DNA from 2 places in the Streptomyces sp. NPDC039736 genome. Region 2 is predicted to be linked to the other one. Evidence: riboswitches for the same ligand, from Rfam matches in the RefSeq annotation. Region 2 holds a riboswitch; the other holds the start of a gene.
The links. A riboswitch is a leader RNA that binds a small molecule or an ion and turns the genes downstream of it on or off. The one in region 2 is predicted to bind S-adenosylmethionine.
Positions count from the first base shown of each region.

Region 1: another riboswitch for S-adenosylmethionine. It lies ahead of ACZ56L_RS18490 (aminotransferase class V-fold PLP-dependent enzyme); the one in region 2 lies ahead of thrC (threonine synthase).

Region 1 is NZ_JBVIUQ010000005.1:403,688-408,090, reverse strand. Features, by position in the region: gene trpD (anthranilate phosphoribosyltransferase) at 74-1,138, shown strand; SAM riboswitch class IV at 1,235-1,352, shown strand; gene ACZ56L_RS18490 (aminotransferase class V-fold PLP-dependent enzyme) at 1,594-3,006, shown strand; gene ACZ56L_RS18485 (Lrp/AsnC family transcriptional regulator) at 3,085-3,366, opposite strand; gene ACZ56L_RS18480 (rhomboid family intramembrane serine protease) at 3,363-4,103, opposite strand; gene ACZ56L_RS18475 (hypothetical protein) at 4,349-4,403, shown strand, end outside.
Region 2 is NZ_JBVIUQ010000002.1:549,994-554,396, forward strand. Features, by position in the region: gene ACZ56L_RS07530 (alpha,alpha-trehalose-phosphate synthase (UDP-forming)) at 1-697, opposite strand, end outside; gene ACZ56L_RS07535 (glucosyl-3-phosphoglycerate synthase) at 808-1,755, opposite strand; SAM riboswitch class I at 1,927-2,054, shown strand; gene thrC (threonine synthase) at 2,070-3,356, shown strand; gene ACZ56L_RS07545 (MoaD/ThiS family protein) at 3,386-3,661, shown strand; gene ACZ56L_RS07550 (cold-shock protein) at 4,104-4,307, shown strand.

The DNA of each region.
Region 1 (4,403 bases), on a different contig from region 2:
CCCGGGCTGGATAGGGTGACCCCATCCCTTATCGGCAAGCCCTTCGCCGGGCGCGTGGACCCTGGAGCGGACCATGGACGTTGTGACCCCAGTCGGCGGCGACAGCGTGGCGGCCCGCGGCTGGCCGGGCATCCTCACCGCTCTGCTGCGCGGCCAGGACCTCGGGGCGGACGACACCGCCTGGGCGATGGACCGCATCATGTCCGGCGAGGCCACCGACGCGCAGATCGCGGGCTTCTCCGTCGCCCTGCGCGCCAAGGGCGAGACCGTGCAGGAGGTCTCCGGCCTGGTACGGGCGATGTACGCGCACGCCAACACCATCGAGGTGCCGGGCCCCAGCGTCGACATCGTCGGCACCGGCGGCGACATGGCCAAGACGGTGAACATCTCCACCATGTCCGCGATCGTCGTCGCGGGCACCGGCGCCAAGGTCGTCAAGCACGGCAACCGGGCCTCCTCGTCGGCCAGCGGCTCCTCCGACGTCCTGGAGAAGCTGGGCGTCAACCTGGACCTGACGCCGCGCCGGGTCGCGGAGGTCGCCGGCGAGGCGGGCATCACCTTCTGCTTCGCTGTGAAGTTCCACCCGGCGCTGCGGTACGCGGCCAAGGCCCGCAAGGAGCTGGGCGCGCAGACCACGTTCAACATCCTGGGCCCGCTCACCAACCCGGCCCAGGTGCGCGCCCAGGCCGTCGGCGTCGCCGACGCGCGGATGGCCCCGATCGTCGCGGGCGTCCTGGCCGAGCGCGGCAACTCCGCCCTCGTCTTCCGCGGCGACGACGGCCTGGACGAGCTGACCACCACCGCGACCTCCCGGGTCTGGGTGGTACGGGACGGCGGCGTGCGCGAGGAGGCCTTCGACCCCCGCGCGGTCGGCCTGGAGATCGTCCCGGTGGAGGCCCTGCGCGGGGCGGACGCCTCGTACAACGCGGAGGTCGCGCGCAGGCTCCTCGCCGGGGAGGAGGGGCCGGTGCGGGACGCGGTGCTGCTCAACACGGCGGCCGCGCTGGTCGCCCTGAACCCGGGCGGCGGATCGCTGGAGGAGGAGATCGCCGCGGGCCTGGAGAAGGCGCGCGAGTCCCTGGACTCCGGGAGCGCGCAGGCGGCGCTGGAGCGCTGGGTGCGGGCCAGCAACGCCTGAAACCGGCGCGCGGTGTGACGCAGAGCGCAGTGCGGACGTCTCAGGAACCGGACTGCGCTCTTGCGTGTGGTCGTGGCTGTGGCAGGATGCTCACCAGGTCATGAGTGACAGCGACTACGGCCCCGGCCCGCTGTCCGGCAACCCTCCGTCCGTGGCGGGGTGCCCCGGGTGAAGACCAGGTCGTAGGCAGCGAGGTCTACGGCAAGCGCGGACCCCTGCGCACTCCTTTCCGGAGTGGCGCGCCCCTGGGGTCCTGGTCCTCAAGGGAGCAGTCTCGTGAGCAAGCGAATGCGATAGGGCCGCTCGGCCCCGTTTCACCTTCACCTCCGCCCCGGGCACACCTGTATCCGGAGCGTCGAGGCAACTCCCGTACGGGACAGGGCGGTTGTGCCCTCGTCGGATGCCGTGCGGGTTCCGCTGAAGCCATTCCGCCTTGTCCTGCCAGGAGTTTCGCCATGTCCGCATCGCCCGTCGCCACCGCCACCGCCACCGCCACCTCCTCCTCCGCCGCCGTCTGCGCCGCCGGGTGCGCGGAGCCCTGCTGTGCGCCGCTGCCCGTGCTGGGCCGGGACGTCGCCGTGCCGCTGGTCACCGGGGGCGAGGTGACGTACGCGGCCCTCGACTACGCGGCCAGCGCCCCGGCGCTCCAGCGGGTCTGGGACGACGTCGCCGCGTACGCCCCGTACTACGGCAGCGTGCACCGGGGCGCCGGGTACCTCTCGCAGCTCTCCACCGACCTCTTCGAGAACAGCCGGGTGACGGTCCACGAGTTCCTGGACTGCCGGGAGGGCGACCAGGTCGTCTTCACCCGCTCCACCACCGACTCGCTGAACCTCCTGGCGGCCGTACTGCCCGCCGACTGCCAGGTGTTCGTCTTCGAGACCGAGCACCACGCCTCGCTGCTGCCGTGGCGGGACGCCGAGGTCACCTACCTCAACGCCCCGCGCACCCCCGCCCAGGCCGTCGAGACGCTGGAGCGGGCGCTCGCCGACCGCGACCCGTACGGGCCGGCGCTGGTGTGCGTGACGGGCGCCTCCAACGTCACCGGAGAGATCTGGCCGGTCGCCGAGCTGGCCGCCGCGGCGCACGCCCACGGCGCGCGGATCGTGCTGGACGCGGCGCAGCTCGCCCCCCACCACCCGGTCTCCGTACGGGAGTTGGACGTCGACTGGGTCGCCTTCTCCGGGCACAAGCTGTACGCGCCCTTCGGGTCGGGCGTGCTGGCCGGGCGGGCCGACTGGCTCCAGGAGGCCGAGCCGTACCTCGCGGGCGGCGGCGCGTCGAAGAAGGTCGCGCGGCGTGCGGACGGCGGGGTGGACGTCGAGTGGCACACCACGGCCGCCCGCCACGAGGCCGGCTCGCCCAACGTCATCGGCGTGTACTCCATCGCCGCCGCCTGCAAGGCGCTCACCGAGGCCGGGTTCGACTCGCTGGTGCGGCGCGAGCAGGCGCTGGTGCGCACGGTGCGGGAGGGGCTCGCGGAGGTGCCGGCCGTCAAGGTGCTCTCGCTGTTCGGCGACGACGCCCCGCGCGTGGGGGTCATCTCCTTCGTCGTGGAGGGCTGGAACAGCTCGCACTTCGCCGCCGCGCTCTCGGCGGAGTACGGGATCGGCGTGCGGGACGGACTGTTCTGCGCCCACCCGCTGGTCCGCACGCTGCTGGGCAGCGACCCGGAAGAGGTCGGCGAGTGCGGCGCGCCCGAGGCCGAGCCGGGCGAGCGGTCCCTGAACGCCATCCGGGTCAGCTTCGGCGCGGGCACGCCCGACGAGCACGTGGAGCGCTTCGTGGGCGCGGTCAGGGAGCTCGTCGCCAACGGCGCGCAGTGGAACTACCGCACCGAGGGCGGGCGGTGCGTCCCCGCGGTCTGAGGGACCCGTCGAGCGGTCCGCGCCGCCGCCGTCGCGATGCCCGGGGGGCGTCGCGACGGCGGCGGCCGTCGGACGGTCTCAGCCGTCGAGACCGATCGCGAACGCGGCCTCCAGGTCGTGCTGCGAGTACGTGCGGAACGCGACGTGCGTGTCCGTGCCCTCCACTCCCGGGATCTTGCTGATGGAGCCGGGGATGATGTCCGCCAGGTCGTCGTGCCGCCCGACGCGCACCATGGCGATCAGGTCGTACGTACCGGTGACGGAGAAGACCTCGCTGACGCTGTCCAGGGCGGCGATCGACTCGGCGATCTCGGGGATGCGGTCCACGCTGGTCTTGATGAGCACGATCGCGGTGATCACGGCTGGCTTTCTCCCTCGGTGGCCGGTGACGCTGCTGCGCCCGCCACTGTAGTCGTACGCCGATGACGCGCCCACGCGTACAGGAAGCCCCCGCTGAAGCCCACCACGTGCGCCAGGTACGCCACTCCCGAGCCCTCGCCCAGGCCCTGGGCGGCCAGCCACTGGAGCACGAACCAGAAGACCAGCACGATCCACGCCGGGAAGCGCAGCGGCAGGAAGAGCAGGAAGGGGAAGAGGCTGGTGACGCGGGCGTGCGGGAACAGCCGCAGGAACGCGCCCAGCACCGCCGAGATCGCCCCCGAGGCGCCGACCAGCGTCTCGTCGGACCCGGCGTGCACCAGCGCGTACCCGACCAGGGCGAGGTAGCCGCAGACCAGGTAGAAGAGGGCGTAGGCGAGGCGGCCCATGCGTTCCTCGGTCATCGCCCCGAAGACGTACAGGAAGAGCATGTTGCCCAGCAGGTGCAGCCAGTTGCCGTGCACGAACAGCGCGGTGAACGGGGTCAGTAGGGCGTGGCCCGCGCCGGTGACCAGCTCCGCGGGGATGACGCCCCAGCGTTCGAAGTAGGCGCTCTGCGCACCGAGGAGCGCCTCGCCGGTGCCGTACGCGGGACGGAAGCCGGAGGCGGGGCCGAGCAGGAAGACCACGCAGCAGACACCGATCACGGTGTACGTCACGACCGGCCCCCGGCTGATCTCCCGCCACCGGGCCCGCCGCCGGGCCGTGACGTCGCTCATGGGGATCACGGTGTCGAGCATGACGCACCGGGCGGCCCCCCGGGGGCCCGGCTCGCCGGGGCCGGCGCGGCCGCTCGCGGCCGGGTCCCAGCCGGATCTCAGCCGGGTCTCAAGGGTCGGCCGCCCTCCGCGCGGGGTAGCGGTGAGGCCGTAGGGTTGCGTGCAGGGCATCCGCAGTTCGACGGCGCACCGCGGCAACGACGTAGACACACGCGTGACGTGTGCGAAGGAAGAGGACGGTACGCATGACGACGACGGTTCCCCTGCCCACCGCCGGAACCCGGTGGCGCTGCACCCTGT
Region 2 (4,403 bases):
CCTCCTCGCCCAGCACGCTCAGCGCGCACTGCGTGAACGCGTCCGCCCAGCGCCGGGTCAGGAAGGCCGCCCGGTCCGCGCCGAGGACGCCGCGCAGGAGCTGCTCGGCGATGTCGTCGGGGAGGAGGCGGAAGTAGTCCACCGGGGCCCACGGGGTGTGCGAGAAGTGGCCGATGCGCAGGTCGGGGCGCAGCTCCCGGAGCATGCCGGGCACCAGGCACAGGTGGTAGTCCTGGACGAGGACCGTCGCCGCCGGGGCCGCGGACTCCGCGAGCGCCTGCGCGAAGGCCCGGTTGTACGTCTCGTACGCCGCCCACTGGCGGCGGAACTCCGCGTCGAAGACCGGCTCCAGCGGGGTCTGGTAGAGCAGGTGGTGGACGAACCACAGCACCGAGTTCGAGATGCCGTTGTACGCGTCGGCGTGCGTGTCCGCGTCGATGTCCAGCATCCGTACGCCCGGCTCGCCGACCCCGCGCCGCACCGCCTCCCGGTCGCCCTCGCCGAGCGCCGAGCACACCCACAGCGCGTCGGCGTCCGGACCGATCGCGGACAGGCCGGAGACCAGCCCGCCGCCGCCGCGTTTGGCGGTCAGCTCGCCGTCCTCACCGAGGGAGTAGGTCACCGGGCCCCTGTTGGAGGCGACGAGGATCTCGGCCTGGACCGGCGGGGGCTGCTCAGCGTCGTACGGGGAAGTCATGTGGCGAAACCTAGCCGGTAAGGATTCCCCTCAAACGTGCGTGCGGCCGTGCCGACGCGACGCGTCCGGCCGGTCACGGTCCGTGCGGGTCCCGCTCCGGACCGGGAACATCACGCGGCGTGACGTGCCGCGTACTCCGCGATCTCCCGCATCGGCGGGCGCTCCTCGGTGTCCACGGGGTGGGTGCGCGGCACGAAACGCGCGCCGACCCGCTCGAACTGGGTGAGGGAGGGTCGGATCAAATGCCCCCGGGAGAGGCGCAGTTGGGCGGTGCGGTAGATCGCGGCGGCCATCCGGCCCAGCGCCTGGCCGTCCTGGTGGCGGTGGACGCGCACCCCCACGTCCACCTGGGCCAGCGCGTCCAGGCCCACCGTGTGCAGGGCGTCGATGAGCAGGCCGAGCTCGACCCCGTAACCGACCGGGAAGGGCAGCCGCTCGAGCAGCGAGCGGCGGGCCGCGTACTCGCCGCCCAGGGGCTGGACGAAGCCGGCCAGCCGGGGCCAGTGCAGGTTGAGCAGCGGGCGGGCCATCAGCTCGGTGACCCGGCCGCCCTGGCCCGCCGCGCCGTCGAGCGGGCGGTCGTAGGTGGCCTTCACGAAGTCGACGGCCGGGTCGGTGAGCAGCGGGCCGACGACCCCGGAGACGAACGAGGCGTCGAAGTCCCTCAGGTCCGCGTCCACGAAGCAGACGACGTCCCCGGTGGTGACCAGGAGTGAGCGCCACAGGACCTCGCCCTTGCCGGGCAGCGGCGTCAGGCGCGGCAGGATCGCGTCCCGGTGCACCACCCGGGCGCCCGCCCCGGCCGCCGCCTTCGCGGTGCGGTCGGTGGAACCGGAGTCGATCACCACCAGCTCGTCCACCAGGGGGAACGCGGGGCCCATCAGGTCCCGGCGGATCGTGGCCACGATCTCGCCGACCGTCGCCTCCTCGTTCAGGGCGGGCAGGACCACGCTGACGCTCAGTCCCTGGGCGGCCTTGGCGGCGAGCAGCAGTTCCGGCGGGCGGTCGGCGGCCGACCAGGACCGCGCCCCAAGCCAGCGCTCCACCTCTTCCAGCACGCCGCTCCACTCCCGTCCCTGTGGTCGTTCCTGTGATCCATCTCGCGCTCCGGACGTCTGGCACACCCGTCCGGGGGTTCGGTTACAGTCTTGAACAACGCGGACGACCTGTGCATGTCGGGGTCCTCCGCACACAAACACCCGGCCGCCCGCGCGGCGCCGGCGTCATAGCGCTCATCCAGAGGGACAGAGGGAAACGGCCCGTTGAAGTCCCGGCAACCCCCCGGCCGACCGCGAGGTCAGGTCGGGAAGGTGCCAATTCCGTCTCGCGACGAAAGTCGTCGCGGGGAAGATGAGGAAAGGACCTCGCCATCATGGCTGTGCAGACCACCGAAGCCGCTCCGCAGACCGTCGACCTCGGCCCCGCCGCCGCCCTCTCCTGCCGCGAGTGCTCGGAGCGCTTCGAGCTCGGCCCGATCTTCGCCTGCCGACTGTGTTTCGGCCCGCTGGAAGTCGCCTACGACCTGCCCGCCGGTGACGCGGAGGAGCTGCGCAAGCGCATCGAGGCCGGTCCGAACAACATCTGGCGCTACGCCCCCCTCCTGCCCGTCCCGGCCGACGTCGCTGAGAAGCCCAGCCTGAACCCCGGCTTCACGAAGCTGGTCAAGGCGGACAACCTGGCCCGTGAACTGGGCGTCACCGGCGGCCTGTTCGTCAAGGACGACTCCGGGAACCCGACCCACTCCTTCAAGGACCGCGTCGTCGCGATCGCCGTCGAGGCCGCCCGCGCCTTCGGCTTCACGACCCTCTCCTGCTCCTCCACCGGCAACCTGGCGGGCGCCGTCGGCGCGGCCGCCGCCCGGGCCGGCTTCCGCTCCTGCGTGTTCATCCCGCACGACCTGGAGCAGGGCAAGGTCGTCATGGCCGCCGTGTACGGGGGCGAGCTGGTCGGCATCGAGGGCAACTACGACGACGTGAACCGCTTCTGCTCCGAGCTGATCGGCGACCCGCTCGGCGAGGGCTGGGGCTTCGTCAACGTCAACCTGCGCCCGTACTACGGCGAGGGCTCCAAGACGCTCGCGTACGAGATCTGCGAGCAGCTCGGCTGGCGGCTGCCGGACCAGATCGTCATCCCGATCGCCTCGGGCTCCCAGCTCACCAAGATCGACAAGGGCTTGCAGGAGCTGATCAGGCTGGGTCTGGTCGAGGACAGGCCGTACAAGATCTTCGGCGCCCAGGCGGAGGGCTGCTCGCCGGTGTCGACGGCCTTCAAGGCGGGGCACGACGTGGTCCGCCCCCAGAAGCCGGACACGATCGCCAAGTCGCTCGCCATCGGCAACCCGGCGGACGGCCCGTACGTCCTGGACATCGCCCGGCGCACCGGCGGCGCGGTCGAGGACGTCAACGACGAGCAGGTCGTGGACGCCATCAAGCTGCTGGCCCGCACCGAGGGCATCTTCGCGGAGACCGCGGGCGGCGTGACCGTCGGCGTGACGAAGAAGCTCATCGAATCCGGCCTGCTGGACCCCGCCCTCACCACCGTCGTCCTCAACACCGGCGACGGCCTCAAGACGCTGGACGCGGTGGCCCCCACCACCGGCCCCTCCGCGACCATCCGCCCGAGCCTGGACGCGTTCCGCGACGCCGGCCTGGCACGCTGAATTCCCCCGTACTGGAAAGGCTGAACACCATGAGCGTCAAGGTCCGCATCCCCACCATCCTGCGCACGTACACGGGCGGCGAGGCCGAGGTGGCCGCCGAGGGGGCGACCCTCGCCGAGGTCATCGCCGACCTGGAGAAGAACCACACGGGCATCGCCGCGCGCGTCCTGGACGACCAGGGCAAGCTGCGCCGCTTCGTGAACGTGTACGTGAACGACGACGACGTCCGCTTCGAGAGCGGCCTCGAGACGGCCACCCCGGACGGCGCCGGCGTCTCGATCATCCCGGCCGTCGCCGGCGGCTGACCGCCGCCCCTGCCGCGGGGGCGTCCGCACGCCCCAACGCGCTCCGCACCGGCCCCTGTTGCCCCCTCCGCACACAAGCGGAGGGGGCAATTCTGCATGGTTGAAAGGGGTAGAGTGGGGGAAGCCCCGGTCGCCGCCCATGCCCCGCGCATATGAGAAGGCGACAAGATGCGGCCCGTGTGCCCGAGCGTTTTGCCGCCGATGCACACGCTATGTCCGGCCCGACTTGCCCCGGAAACGCGAGAGTTGACCGTTCCGGGCGTTCGGGCGTGCCCAGAATTCTCGTCCAATTGACCTGTTGCAGAGGGCAGTTGGGCGGATACATTCAGCCGCGGTCGACGCGCTACGGCGCACGCCCACCGCGATCCTGTCGGCGGGTGGGGTCTGACCCGGGGTCGCGAAGTGCGGCCCCGCGCAAGGGCCAGTAATAGGGGAGTTAGGCATGGCTCAGGGCACCGTCAAGTGGTTCAACGCGGAGAAGGGGTACGGCTTCATCGCGGTCGACGGTGGTGCGGATGTTTTCGTCCACTACAGCGCGATCCAGATGGACGGCTACCGCACCCTTGAAGAGGGTCAGCGAGTCGAGTTCGAGATCTCGCAGGGCCAGAAGGGTCCGCAGGCGGACATGGTCAAGCTCGCCGTCTGATCTCGGCGCGATCGGCCACCGACGCACTACTCAGCGACTTCACCAGCACTCACACACCTAGGGCCCGCACTCCGTCACCGGGGTACGGGCCCCAGG